DNA from 2 places in the Fictibacillus sp. 26RED30 genome. Region 1 is predicted to be linked to the other one. Evidence: riboswitches for the same ligand, from Rfam matches in the RefSeq annotation. Region 1 holds a riboswitch; the other holds the start of a gene.
The links. Region 1 has a riboswitch for glycine ahead of IHV11_RS15635 (amino acid permease). Riboswitches for the same ligand answer to the same signal wherever they lie in the genome.
Positions count from the first base shown of each region.

Region 2: another riboswitch for glycine. It lies ahead of gcvT (glycine cleavage system aminomethyltransferase GcvT); the one in region 1 lies ahead of IHV11_RS15635 (amino acid permease).

Region 1 is NZ_JACZDV010000002.1:595,019-602,180, forward strand. Features, by position in the region: gene katG (catalase/peroxidase HPI) at 1-589, shown strand, start outside; gene IHV11_RS15620 (radical SAM/SPASM domain-containing protein) at 726-1,610, opposite strand; gene IHV11_RS15625 (DMT family transporter) at 2,040-2,963, shown strand; gene IHV11_RS15630 (SRPBCC family protein) at 3,183-3,662, opposite strand; gene IHV11_RS15635 (amino acid permease) at 3,801-5,147, opposite strand; glycine riboswitch at 5,278-5,356, opposite strand; gene IHV11_RS15640 (hypothetical protein) at 5,813-6,001, opposite strand; gene rlmH (23S rRNA (pseudouridine(1915)-N(3))-methyltransferase RlmH) at 7,042-7,162, opposite strand, start outside.
Region 2 is NZ_JACZDV010000001.1:987,331-994,492, forward strand. Features, by position in the region: gene IHV11_RS04975 (DEAD/DEAH box helicase) at 1-1,209, opposite strand, end outside; glycine riboswitch at 1,327-1,412, shown strand; gene gcvT (glycine cleavage system aminomethyltransferase GcvT) at 1,588-2,688, shown strand; gene gcvPA (aminomethyl-transferring glycine dehydrogenase subunit GcvPA) at 2,710-4,074, shown strand; gene gcvPB (aminomethyl-transferring glycine dehydrogenase subunit GcvPB) at 4,050-5,513, shown strand; gene IHV11_RS04995 (rhodanese-like domain-containing protein) at 5,561-5,938, opposite strand; gene IHV11_RS05000 (lipoate--protein ligase family protein) at 6,088-6,924, shown strand.

The DNA.
Region 1 (7,162 bases):
TGGCGGAAGTGCAGCCGTCGAAAAGGCAGCAAAAGATGCGGGCTTTGATGTGACGGTTCCATTTACACCGGGACGCGGTGATGCAACGCCTGAACAAACGGACGATGTTTCGTTTGATGTCTTAGAGCCGGTATCAGACGGGTTCCGAAACTATCAAAGGAAAGAATATAGTACAAGCCCTGAAGAGATGTTCGTAGACAAAGCACAGCTACTAGGTCTGTCTGCTCCTGAAATGACTGTCCTTGTCGGAGGTCTGCGTGTTCTTGGGACAAACTATAAGAATACGAAACACGGTGTATTCACCGACCGCGTTGGCACGTTAACGAACGACTTTTTCGTAAACTTGCTCGACATGGGCGTAGAGTGGAAATCAACAGGATTTAACGAGTACGAAGGCCGCGACCGTAAATCAGGTGAAGTGAAGCGAACAGCTTCCCGCTTTGATCTCGTGTTCGGATCCAACTCAGAACTTCGTGCACTCGCTGAAGTGTATGCGCAGAATGACAACCAAGAAAAATTCGTTCGCGACTTTGTCGCAGCATGGGTAAAAGTGATGGACGCTGATCGATTTGATGTTAAATTAAAATAATAAATAATGAACGCACTTAATCACAATGCTGATGCAGAATTTGCTGCTTCAAAGCTCTTGAGATTAGGTGCGTTTTTTTGCCCAAAAAAAAGACAGGGTAACTCCCCGTCTTAAATGTCTTGCATATGTTTTCGTACTATTTACCAAACCGCTTACGATAACCACACTTTCTGCAAAGTTCCTCAACCGCTTCTCTTCGCGAAAAACCATCTACAAGATTATTTGCTCGATCACCTTCAATAATAGTTGAGAAGTCTGTTTCATTAATATTTCCTAAGTTAATGACCCCTTCTCCATCTAGGCAGCATGGAATGACTGTACCGTTCGCCAAAATACCCGCTTGATTGCGTAGGCCGTAGCAGAATCCTTTTCCGTCGTCCTCTTCTTCATGCAGTGCTGGCCATTTAAACTCGTAATCTTGATTGATGAAAATTTGATCCGCTAGTTTGATACCTTTACCCGGCGTGAGCTTTTCTTCAATTTTAAATGTGAGATTAAATTCGTTTTCAATAATCTCAAGCAGCTGACGATTACGCTGTTTCTCCAAGTTCGTTGCATTGTCTTGCGTCAGGTTCCAAAGCCTTAAAGAAACAAATAACGACGACTCTCTCGTTGCTTCTTGTACAAAAGAAAGAATCGTTCTAACGTATTCTTCTTTATCCGTCATACTCTGCCCGACGTGGCCATCGAAGCTATGAAGGGAGAAATTCATCTGTCTCAGCGCAGGCTTATTGATAAGCTTGTCCCAGTTCTTTTTGATGAGTGTCCCATTCGTCGTGATATTAACTTTAAATCCTCTTTCATGGGCTATGTCCAATAGCTGATCGATTTTAGGATGAAGCAGCGGCTCACCTTTTACATGCAAATAGATGAAATCGGTATACGGCTTGATCTGGTCTAAACGCTTCGTAAAATCATCAATGGAGATGAACTGTTTAGCTCGTTCCGTTGGAGGACAAAAATGACACGCCAAATTACAGATGCTCGTAATCTCTATATAAAACTTCTTAAATCTTTTCATGGGTATTCCTCATTTCGCAAACTCTTGATACATACACTAATGCTCACCTAAGCCACAGCGCACCATAAACTACCTGCTTTTTTAACTCTTTCTTATTAGAGCACAATTCATTAAAAAGATAAACGTGTTATGAGGAAATTAACAGATAGAAACGAAAGGTTGGTCGTTCGGTTGTTCTTTAACTATCTAAACGAAAAAGCAAAAAGAAGAGAACTCCTTTTGTTTCCCTTCTTCGTCAGTCACTATTTCATCAACTTTTTTCTATCACCTTTGCGCTTGTATGATTATTAGATATCTGCGCGTTCTGCCGCTTCCTTCTCCTCGTTTCACAAGAACTTTCTTGACCCTAGCTAAGCTTCTCATCCTCATGTTTCTTCGAGGACAAGCATAAGATGGTAGAACAATTGACTGGGAAAGGAAAGCCTATCTATGATTTCATATCGAAAAATGCTGGGAGCCTCATTGTATGCCACCATGTCCATCAGCCTTTGGGGAATATCCTTTGTCTCGACTAAAGCGGTACTGGACAAGCTTGATCCCTTTACTCTTCTGGTCATCCGTTTTGGTATAGGTGCATTATTTTTATTAGTACTTATCCTTGTAAAAAAGGAACATTCCATAAAGCTGCCGATACAGTATATCCCTCACTTAATCGTATTAGGGATTCTTGGTGTTTTTCTTCATCAAGTTATTCAGGCAAGCGCGCTTTTATCCATTGATGCATCCTCTGCAGGCTGGCTCATTACGTTATCCCCGATTTTCACCGTCGTTCTTTCCATGGTCTTTCTGCATGAAAAGATGACATTTCCAAAGGCTATTGGAATTATTTTGGCCATTAGTGGTGTATTGCTGGTCACAACAGCAGGTGGAGACAGGTCATTAGGATTCTCGATCAACATCGGGTATCTACTGATGGTTCTCAGTACTTTAAATTGGGCCATTTATTCAGTTTTACTAAAAAGCCTAAAAGTGCCATTGCCTGCATTGGTACTCACCTTTTACATGAGTACTTTGGGACTTTTGCTTACTCTCCCATTCATCTTTCAGAACAAAAGCTGGGAAAAGCTTACTCTTCTAGATGGAGTAGAATGGGCTCATCTTATCTTCCTTGGAGTCTTTGTATCCGGTATTGCCTACTGGTACTGGGCAAAAGCATTAGAGGTGTTGGAGGCCACTCAAGTATCTGTTTTCTTATACCTTGAACCAGTCTCTACACTGATAGCAGCCGTGCTACTTCTACATGAAAAGGTTATTTATACCAGTATTCTAGGTGGAGCAATCATTATCCTTGGGGTCATTTTCGTAAATGGTCATCTCGTTGGACTGATAAATCGATGGAGTGCGAGGAGGTAGGGAAAGCAAAGGGACGGTTCTGCTGCTTCCTAACTTACAACTGTAAACACTAAAGGATTCACCTTTCTATCTAATTATAGAATAAGAAGCACGAGAACCGTGCCCGCGCCCCTAAACTAAAAAACTAAAAGATACGCGCTAATCAATAAAATAACTGAAACAAGCCAGAGATTTTAAAAAATCTCTGGCTTGTTCATCAGATAAATTCCATGTATCTATTTACAATTTCTCAGTAAAAGCAGCAAGATTTTCTAGCGTGGACCTTAGTCCAGTGTCGTGATCTTCCTTACGAATACCTTCTGGTACGTTTTCACAAACGATTGTAACATTAGTGCCTCCTGAAACATCTTCCAATATCCATTTCTGTATCATCTCACCCGAGAAAGCAGGATCTTCGGAATTGAAGTTAACAGATTGGACAATTCGCTGGTTTGGGACCAGCTCCAAAAATGTTCCTTCCGCCACATCGGTGTTATCCGACGTTTTGCCAAGAATCAACTCATCCAATTCATACGTTAGCGTCATTTTATAAGCTCCTCCTTCACGGCAATCATAGGTATCAATTTTACCCGACATCCCTTCAGGCGGAAGCCATTGAATTAGTGAATCCGGATTTATAATAGCTAGATAGACGATTTGAGGTGGAACTGAGATCACTTTTGAAGCAGTATCTGTTCTCCGATATCTTGACAAATTCACCCTAAAAACCTCCTTGTAATTAACTCTAAAGGAAAATTCGTCGCTTCCTGCTTATCACCTGCTTAAAGATGCTACTTATAAAATGTAAGATGTCTCTAAAGATCCAGATCACTGATGCATTCCAAATAACCAATCCTTTTATTTCAGCATAGGTTTTTTAAAAGCATACAAGAAAAATAATAAAATAAACCAAACGGGTGTCAGCAATAACGCCGGACGTGTAGCTTCTGCCACAAGTAAGACGATTAATATTAACCCGAACAAGGCGAGCACCACATAATTAATGAATGGAGCAAAAGGTGCTTTAAAAGCTGACTTTTTGTGCAAATCAGATCGTGTTTTACGGTATTTAATATGGCTGATCAAGATCACGCTCCACACCCAGATGAAGCAGATGGCACTTATTGTTGTTACGATGCCAAAAGCTTGCTCCGGAATCAACTTACTGAGGAGCGCTCCCACTGAAACAACAACAGTGGAAACCCAAAGGGCGTTTCCAGGTACAGCATTTTTCGTTAGTTTTTTGAAAGATCGAGGTGCCTGTTCACTCTTGCTTAACGTAAATAAAATGCGGCTCGTTGAGAACAAACCACTGTTACAAGCAGATGCCGCTGAAGTCAGTACAACAAAATTAATAATCCCAGCTGCAAGCGGAATCCCTATCAAACTGAACGTTTTAACGAACGGACTTTCCGTTGCGTTTAACTCTGTCCAAGGATTGATGCATAGCAATACAATCAATGCGCCAACGTAGAAAAAGAGAATCCGAAGTGGAATCTTATTGATCGCAGACGGAATATTCTTTCTCGGATCAGATGTTTCTGCTGCCGCTACACCGACCAATTCAACCCCGACAAACGCGAACACGACCATTTGGAACGAGAGTAGGAAACCAGTCACACCATTAGGAAACAAACCTCCATGATTCCACAGGTTGTCTAAGGAAACCGTTCCCGCATCCGTCTGGTAACCCATAATGAGTAGAACAACGCCTATCACAATTAACGCTAGAATCGTAATCACCTTGATTAATGCGAACCAAAACTCTAATTCACCGAAAAGCTTTACCGTTAATAGATTCAGCCCCAGTAAAAGAAGCAAACAGACAATCGCTGGAACCCACTGCGGTATGTCAAACCAATATTGAACATAAACACCGACCGCAATCACATCGGCCATCGCCGTCATAATCCAGCAGAACCAATACGTCCAGCCTGTGATGAAAGCAGCTCGCGGACCAAGATAGTCCTCCGCTATATCGGTAAACGACTCATAACCTGCGTTCGAAAGCAGCAGTTCCCCTAGCGCTCTCATCATGAAAAACAATGCGACCCCAACGATCAAATAAGCAAATATAACAGACGGCCCGGCAAGCTGAATCGCTTTTCCTGAACCTAAAAATAACCCCGTACCAATCGTTCCGCCAATAGCAATCAGCTGCACATGACGGTTAGCCAAATCCCTCTTCAACTCTTGCTGTGACACGTATGAATCCTCCTTCTAAGATGCAAATCAAACAAAAAAGAGACTGGAGGAATCTCCAATCTCTTGTACATTAGAATATGAAAAAAGCATTCACTGCGCTAGATATGACAGGCACAACAAAGTCAAAATTCGATACTCTTCTGTCCGTTTGCCTGAGATTGTGAACCCTTCGGCGCCGCTATTGAGGCGGTCTCTCCAGAAGCTGCTCCTGCTGTAGTACGACCTACAGCGATTATAGCTTGCTATCTATAAGTTTTTTAGTAGTTCTGAATATAATTTTCAATACTATTATGGAGTTGGGGTTTTGTCAAATGGTTATTCTTGTGTAGCAATAACTACCATTTAATTATGGTACGGTTTACCGTAACGTTGGATAGGGTAAAATAGATAAATAAAAAAGGTAGCGGGAAAAAGTAACGGGTTCAGTTTCTGGAGGGAAAATTGCTAATAGCAACATAAAAAAATAATAATTCGCAAACATTCTAACGATAATTAACAGTATAAACAGCAAGCAAAAACGCTCAGAAAGATTTTCCTGAGCGTTTTTATCGTATTATTTACTATTCTTCTTCAACTAAAGCACACAATATATAGTAATCAAAGAAATAATAAAAATTCTTAACCAACTATATTGGGGTTTATTCTTAATACTTCTGTTATTTTAATTAATGTCCATTTTTGTCCCAGTCTTCATACGAATCAAAATTATGATTAGGATCTACAAAGTCTCTTCCAGCTTCCATTAAGCTTCTAGCACATGCTTTGCAGAAAGACTCACCATCTACCAGTAATTCTGAATCGAGTTGATTTTTGGAGAATTCTCCTCCACACTCGTTACAAATATACTTTTTCATAAGTTTCCTCCTTTTCTAATATAAATAGTTAAACAAGCCTATCCTGTTTCTTTATCTGCATTTTAACATAAAATCCCATAAAACCTTTATGAAAAATAGAAATAGTCATAACTAACATCACAAATAGCAACGAAAATCACATAGGGACGATTTAGCACTTTAATTCCAAGTTGTACATAATTCTATGTACCTTTGTTAAAATGCTTGCTATTTACTATGTGAATTCAAGTGTAAAAATTTAATAAATGTTGTTATTTCAATGGAAATAGAGTTATGAAATAGTTGCTGCAAAAGCACGAGGGGAAAATGGAGCTGTCTATCGTCTCTATCAGTGTGGACAATACAAAAATAAAGGTCTCACTGTCTGCGAGGCAAATACAATAAATGCTGATAAAGCAGAAATGTATGTGATTGAGGAAATTAAGCGTGTAGTTATGGAACCCTATTTTATTGAAAAACTAGTAGGGAGAATGAACTCAGAACGTTCCAATGTAGAACGCCCTCTTCAAGAAGAAAAGAAACGCCTATTTTCTAACAAACAAAAAATAGAAAAACATATTGATAACCTTGTAACGATGATAATGGATGATCCAGATCTTCGAGACATCTATAGTAATAAACTGAAGGATCAGAAACAGCATCTTAATTCTATAGAGGAAAGAATTCTAACAGCAGATTCACAGCTAACAAACGTTAACACAGATCCGATCGATACAGAATCACTCAAGCACCTTCTTCAAAACCTTGATTCTGTTTTAGAGCATACAGATGCAGCAGAGAAAAAGGAACTCCTTGCCTTATTCATTAAAGATATTCAGATTTCAAAAGAAAAGGTTTCCTTTAAAAAAGGTCGCCAAATTAAAGCCATCAAATTAATGTTTGATTTTACAATTGATGCTCTTCAAGGGAGTACCGGTTCATTAGTAAATCAAATGGGTGAAATAAACTGTGTTGTTCCTGTGGATTTTTCATTTATGAACGATCTTTCTTATAAAGAAAATGCAATGAGGGAAGCACTCGCCTCCCTCAACCTTTTACCCTTATTTATGATACGGTTCCCCTCGATTAATCCGAAAAGCCCGATAAATCTGCTCAACCAACACCAACTTCATCAGCTGATGCGGATAGGTAATCTTTCCAAACGATATCTTCTCATTCGCC
Region 2 (7,162 bases), on a different contig from region 1:
TCCGCCTCGAAACGGTACAGAAGAGATGCCATGCTGCTGTAAAAACCACTGTAAATAAAGTTGTGTCGCACGATATTCTGTAAAAATGATAACCTTAGAATCAATCGATTGAATGAGTTCTAATGCTTTTAGAGCTTTAGAGTTTTGATCAACAAGTTCAATTTTTTTCATTAGCTCTAAGACTCGCTGCTCCATTAACGAGTTTGAAACATCCTTTTGAAGCATGTTTTTCAAAGTTAGAAAAACAGCTTCCCGCGAACTGCATGCTTCCCGCTGCAGAGTGACGATAGAAAATTTACTTCTGTCAAAGTAAGAGTCTTTTTTTAGTTGAGAGATTTCATCGTATAGGTCACGTTCTGTTTTTGATAATGTAATAGGAATGGTTTGAACAAGACGCTTCGGCCATTTCAGCCCAGTCTCTTCTCGGCGGTTACGGACCATCACCTTATTTACGAGCTGCTTCAGCTTTTCTTCATTTTTAAGTGAATATTTATCTTCTTTGTAATCTTTGTCAAAGTTCTCTCGGTTTCCTAGATGGCCAGGCTTTAATAAAGATACAAGATTAAAAATCTCCTCAACTCTGTTTTGTACGGGAGTTGCCGTTAATAATAAGCAGAACTTCTTTTTTAATAACTGTACAAATTCATAGTTTTTCGTTTTCTTGTTCTTTAATTTGTGTGCTTCATCGATGATAACTAGATCATAGTCTTGATTAAGAACGATGTCACGATGCGGTGCGCGTTTTGCCGTATCAATAGAAGATACCACTACATCGCATTGCTCCCATACATAAGCTTTTTTTTGAGCGATTGCAGGAATAAAAAACTTTTGATTCAACTCGTTCGTCCATTGAATTACGAGTGAAGCTGGAACGAGAATCAAAATTTTCTTAGCGAGCCGGCGTATCATGTACTCTTTTAGAATCAAACCTGCTTCAATCGTTTTTCCTAACCCTACTTCATCTGCCAAGATTGCTTTTCCGTTCATCTGTTCAATAACGGTAGTCGCAACGTCCAGCTGATGAGGCAAAAAAGTCATCTGTGGGAGGTGATCTGGAGCTTGAAGACCGAGAAAATCAGGAATTGCTAAGTGGTGTTCGGCTTCAAGAGCTAAGTTATATAATTCCCAATTGGCCCAAGGTCCATCTTCTTCCACACGCTTTAAAAAGTCATCATGCCATTCTCGCTGAAACTGAACGTCGATTTTCATAACGGATTTCCTTTCTTTAAAAAAGTTCGTTGCCATTCCTTTTGTAAAAATGATAGGATAATAATGTAGTAAACATAGTAATAGTATGTGCGACCTTGGACAATAACATACTCGCGAATGAAAGTAAGAGGAGAGACTGCGTTAGCGGCGCCGAAGGAGCAAACAATTGTGAAACTCTCAGGCAAAAAGACTCTTGCTAGACGCATCTCTGGAGAGTGCTTTTTAATAGATGAAAGCCACCAACGAAGAAACTCAAAAGATTTTTTTGAGAAACTTACAGGTTGCAGGACAGAGGATCCCATTTTTAAGGGGTCTTTCTGTCCTTTTTTTGTCCAGAAAAGTCCGAAAATTTTTAAGTATGAAAAAGGAGGAATTCACATGGCTACATTGTTACGAACACCGTTATTTGAGACGTACAAAGAACACGGTGGAAAAGTAATTGATTTTGGTGGTTGGGAGTTGCCTGTTCAGTTCTCAAGTATCAAAGAGGAACACGAAGCTGTTAGAACGAAAGCTGGTTTATTCGATGTATCTCACATGGGAGAATTTGATGTTCGAGGACCAAATGCCTTATCGTTTCTGCAATATACAATGACCAATGATGTTTCAAAACTTCAAAACGGCCAAGCGCAGTATACGGCTATGTGCTATGAAAACGGCGGTACAGTAGATGACCTTTTAATCTATAAAAGAGATGAAAACGATTACTTGCTCGTTGTGAATGCCTCAAATATTGAAAAAGATTTCGAATGGCTTATGAGCAAGAAGCCTGAAGGTGTAGAACTCGTGAATGTTTCTCCTGAATATGCGCAACTCGCTATTCAAGGGCCAAAAGCAGAAGGAATTCTTCAAAAACTTACGGATACAAATCTTTCTGAGATCGGATTCTTCCGTTTTAAAGAAGATGTTTCACTAGCGGGAATATCTGCTCTTGTGTCTCGAACTGGCTACACAGGAGAAGATGGCTTTGAGATCTATTTAAAAACGGAACATGCTGAAAAATTGTGGAGATCTGTTCTTGAAGCAGGTCAGGAAGATGGATTGCTCCCTGCAGGACTTGGTGCACGTGACACGTTGCGCTTTGAAGCAAAACTTGCGCTATACGGTCAAGAACTTACAAAAGAAATTACTCCGATAGAAGCTGGTATCGGATTCGCTGTAAAAACAGATAAAGAAGCAGATTTTATTGGAAAAGAAATTCTAGCAGATCAAAAGAAGAATGGCGCACCACGTAAGCTAGTTGGTATTGAAATGATCGATAAAGGTATACCGCGATCACATTATGAGGTATTTAAAGGTGATGTGAAGATCGGAGAAGTTACTACGGGGACACAGTCGCCAACATTGAAGAAGAATCTAGGACTTGCTCTTCTAGAAAAGGATTTCACGGAGCTTGGTACAGAGGTAGAAGTACAGATTCGTCAAAAACGTTTAAAAGCAAAAGTAGTCGCTTCACCATTTTATAAACGAGGAAAATAAGACATTTAAGGGGGAGAAACCATGACGTTCCGCTATTTGCCGATGACTGATCAAGACAAAAAGGAAATGCTTGAAACGATTGGAATCGAAACGACAGAAGATCTTTTTCAGGATATTCCGGAAGAAGTTCGATTTAATGGACGCTTACAAATCGAGGAAGCTTTGTCAGAACCTCAACTAGTTAAAGAGATGGGCCGCTTGGCTGCATTAAACAAGAATACAAAAGATCATGCTTCATTTCTAGGAGCAGGTGTGTATGATCATTACACTCCATCGATCGTGAACCATATGCTTCTTCGTTCAGAGTTCTACACGGCTTACACGCCATACCAGCCTGAGATCTCTCAAGGAGAACTTCAAGCAATCTTTGAATTTCAAACGATGATCTGTGAGTTGACAGGTATGGATGTTGCGAATTCTTCCATGTATGATGGTGGAACTTCACTTGCGGAGGCTGGATTATTATCAGCAGCTCAGACACGCAGAAAGAAAATCGTTGTATCCAAATCCGTACATCCCGAATCACGTGCCGTTTTGCACACGTATGCAAAAGGGCAGCATCTTGAAGTAGTAGAAGTGGATACAGAAGATGGTGTTACCTCATTAAATGCATTGCGTGCTGAAGTTGATGAACAGACAGCATGTGTGATCGTTCAATATCCGAACTTCTTCGGTCAGATCGAACCGTTAAAAGGCATAGAAGAAATCGTGCACAGCGCAAAAGGAATGTTTGTAGTTTCTTCAAATCCTTTGGCATTGGGCGCTTTAACTCCTCCTGGTAAGTTCGGCGCGGATATCGTAGTCGGTGATGCACAGCCGTTTGGGATCGCACAAGGTTTTGGTGGACCACACTGTGGATATTTTGCTGTAACAACAAAATTAATGCGTAAAGTCCCTGGCCGTTTGGTCGGTCAAACGGTTGATGAAGACGGGAAACGCGGATTCGTTCTTACTCTTCAAGCGAGAGAACAGCATATCAGACGTGATAAAGCGACGAGTAACATCTGTTCGAACCAAGCGCTTAATGCACTGGCTGCTTCTATTGCTATGACGGCACTTGGAAAACAAGGTGTAAAAGAAGTAGCGCACCAAAATATACAAAAAGCTCACTATGCGAAAAAAGTTCTTGAGGAAAAAGGATTCAAAACAGCTTTCACAGGACCTTTCTTTAACGAGTTTGTTATTGAGTTAAAATGTACAGCTAAAGAAGTAAATGCAAAATTATTAGAATCTGGTATCATCGGCGGATATGATTTGGGTCTTTCGTATTCAGAACTGAAGAACCATATGCTTCTAGCGGTTACCGAAATGAGAACTAAAGAAGAGATCGATCAGCTTGCAAATGTATTGGAGGGATTAGCATGCGTACAGAACATCAGTCATTAATTTTTGAATTGTCTAAACCAGGTCGAGTAGGGTACAGCATCCCTGAACTTGACGTTCCAGAGATTAACGTAGAATCTATCATCCCTTCCGATTATTTGCGTACGGAAGAAGCGGATCTTCCTGAAGTGTCAGAGCTTCAAATCGTTCGTCATTATACTGCATTATCTAATCGTAACCATGGTGTGGATTCTGGTTTCTATCCACTAGGTTCATGTACGATGAAATACAATCCCAAGATTAATGAAGATGTAGCACGATTCCCTGGATTCGCACATATCCACCCTCTCCAAGATGAAGAGACGGTGCAAGGTGCGATGGAGATGATGTACCGCTTGCAAACATCGCTTGCTGAGATCACAGGAATGGATGAAGTGACGCTTCAACCAGCAGCAGGTGCCCATGGTGAATGGACAGGTCTTATGATGATCCGTGCTTACCATGAAGCAAATGGTGACTTCAATCGTACAAAAGTAATCGTTCCTGATTCAGCACACGGAACGAATCCGGCGTCTGCAACGGTTGCTGGTTTTGAATCGATCACGGTGAAGTCCGATGAGCGCGGACTTGTTGATCTAGAAGATTTGAAACGAGTAGTCGATCAAGATGTTGCGGCTCTTATGCTTACAAATCCGAATACGCTTGGTCTTTTCGAAGAGCATATTCTAGAAATGGCAAAGATCGTCCATGAAGCTGGCGGAAAGCTATACTATGATGGAGCTAACGCAAATGCGATATTAGGATTTGCTCGACCTGGAGACATGGGCTTTGACGTTGTTCACTTAAATCTTCATAAGACATTTACAGGACCTCACGGTGGTGGTGGACCTGGATCAGGACCAGTAGGAGTTAAGGAAGATCTGATCCCATTCTTGCCAAAACCAGTTCTCGTTAAAGAGGACGATCTTTATAAGTTTGAATATGATCGCCCGCAATCGATCGGAAGAGTGAAGCCATTTTATGGTAACTTCGGCATTAATGTACGTGCGTTTACGTACATCATGACGATGGGGCCAGATGGTTTGAGACAAGTATCTGAGAATGCTGTATTAAATGCTAACTATATGATGCGCCGACTTGAGCCTCATTTCGATCTACCGTTTACGCAGCACTGTAAACATGAGTTCGTATTATCTGGACGCCGCCAGAAAAAACTTGGCGTGAGAACACTTGATATCGCAAAACGTCTCTTAGACTTTGGCTATCACCCGCCAACGATCTACTTCCCGTTAAGTGTAGAAGAAGCGATCATGATCGAGCCGACAGAAACGGAATCAAAAGAAACACTCGATGAATTTATCGAGAAGATGATTCAGATTTCCAAAGAAGCAGAAGAAACACCTGAATTGGTTCAAGAAGCTCCTCATACTACCGTTGTTAAACGACTGGATGAAGCAACAGCCGCAAGAAAGCCAATCTTAAAATATTCAAAACAAGTTTAAACATACAAAAAAGCAGCTCTGGAAATTTTCCTGAGCTGCTTTTAATATTAGTTTGATTTTACACGGCCAGTCCATTTGCGGAAGCCGCCATGTAGGTGATGAAGCTGGCCATATTTTTTCTTCTTAAGAAAATTGGCTGCACGAGCACTTCTGAATCCACTTTCACAATATAGATAAACAGGCTGATCGCTGCGCACTTCTTTTAAGCGCTGTCTCATTTGAGAAAGAGGAATGTTACGTGCTCCTAGGATATGTCCTTTTTTAAACTCTTCAGGCTCACGAACATCGATCAGTTGTGCTTTTCGATAACCTGCTTTAAACTCTTCCTCGTTTAATGTAGTTAAAAATCTCTTTTGATAAAGCCCCATACCAATTACATACGCCAATAAAGCTACTACAATACCTGCTAAAACTATCCATCCCATAACGCTTGCACTCCTTTAAACAATCTACCACAATTATAGCGGTGCGCGGCTCTATAGGCAAAAGAAAAATCTGACTTTAAGCGATTGTTTTGACACAATCGCCGAATTTGGTACACTAGTTACGAATGAATGGCAGGGAGACGAAAAACGTGGAAAAAGAAAACTGGTATTATATCGATTCTGGAAATTGCGAACCTGCAATTAATATGGCAATGGACGAAGCACTTCTAACTTGGCACAGTGAAGGAAAGATTCCACCTGTTATCCGCTTTTACGGATGGAATCCAGCTACATTATCCATTGGATACTTTCAAAAAGTAGAAAAAGAGATTAACCTTGATGCTGTAAAAAAATATGGACTGGGCTTTGTGAGGCGTCCAACAGGTGGTCGCGGAGTTCTTCATGATCAAGAACTCACATATAGCGTCATCGTATCTGAATCACACAAAGATATGCCACAAAGTGTAACCGAAGCTTATCGGGTGATCTCAGAAGGAATCAAAGAAGGGTTTCAAGGTTTAGGCTTAGATGCTTACTTCGCTGTTCCGAAAACAGAAGAAGAGCGTGAAGGGTTGAAGAATCCCCGGTCAGCAGTTTGCTTTGACGCTCCTTCGTGGTATGAATTAGTCGTAGAAGGAAGAAAAGTAGCGGGAAGTGCTCAAACGAGGCAAAAAGGTGTGATCCTGCAACACGGATCGATTCTTTTGGACCTAGATGAAGACAAACTGTTCGATCTGTTTAAGTATTCTAGCGACAGATTACGAGAAAGAATGCAAACCGCATTTAAGAAAAAAGCAGTAGCAGTCAATGCACTGCTGGATGTTCCTGTTACAATTGAAGACGCGAAGATTGCCTTTAAAAAAGGCTTCGAGGACGGTTTGAACGTAAATCTTGTACCATACACACTTACAGAAGATCAGTGGGCAGAGGTTGAACACATAGCCGAGACTCGTTATCGAAACGACGATTGGACGTTCAGACGATAATAGTAAAAAATCGAAATCTCAAAAAGAGATCTCGATTTTTTATTTTTGCTCTGTAAAGATCTGAAAAAAAGATGTCAAGATATTAATTTTTTTTGGAAAATAGCAGGAATTTTTGAAAACCAAGAGTTTGTACGGCTTTTCAAAACTACCAAATTATACAAATCTAGAATAAAGCCAATTCATTAATAAAATCATCATAAATTTACAAGAATCAAGGAATTGCTGTAAAATCCTCATG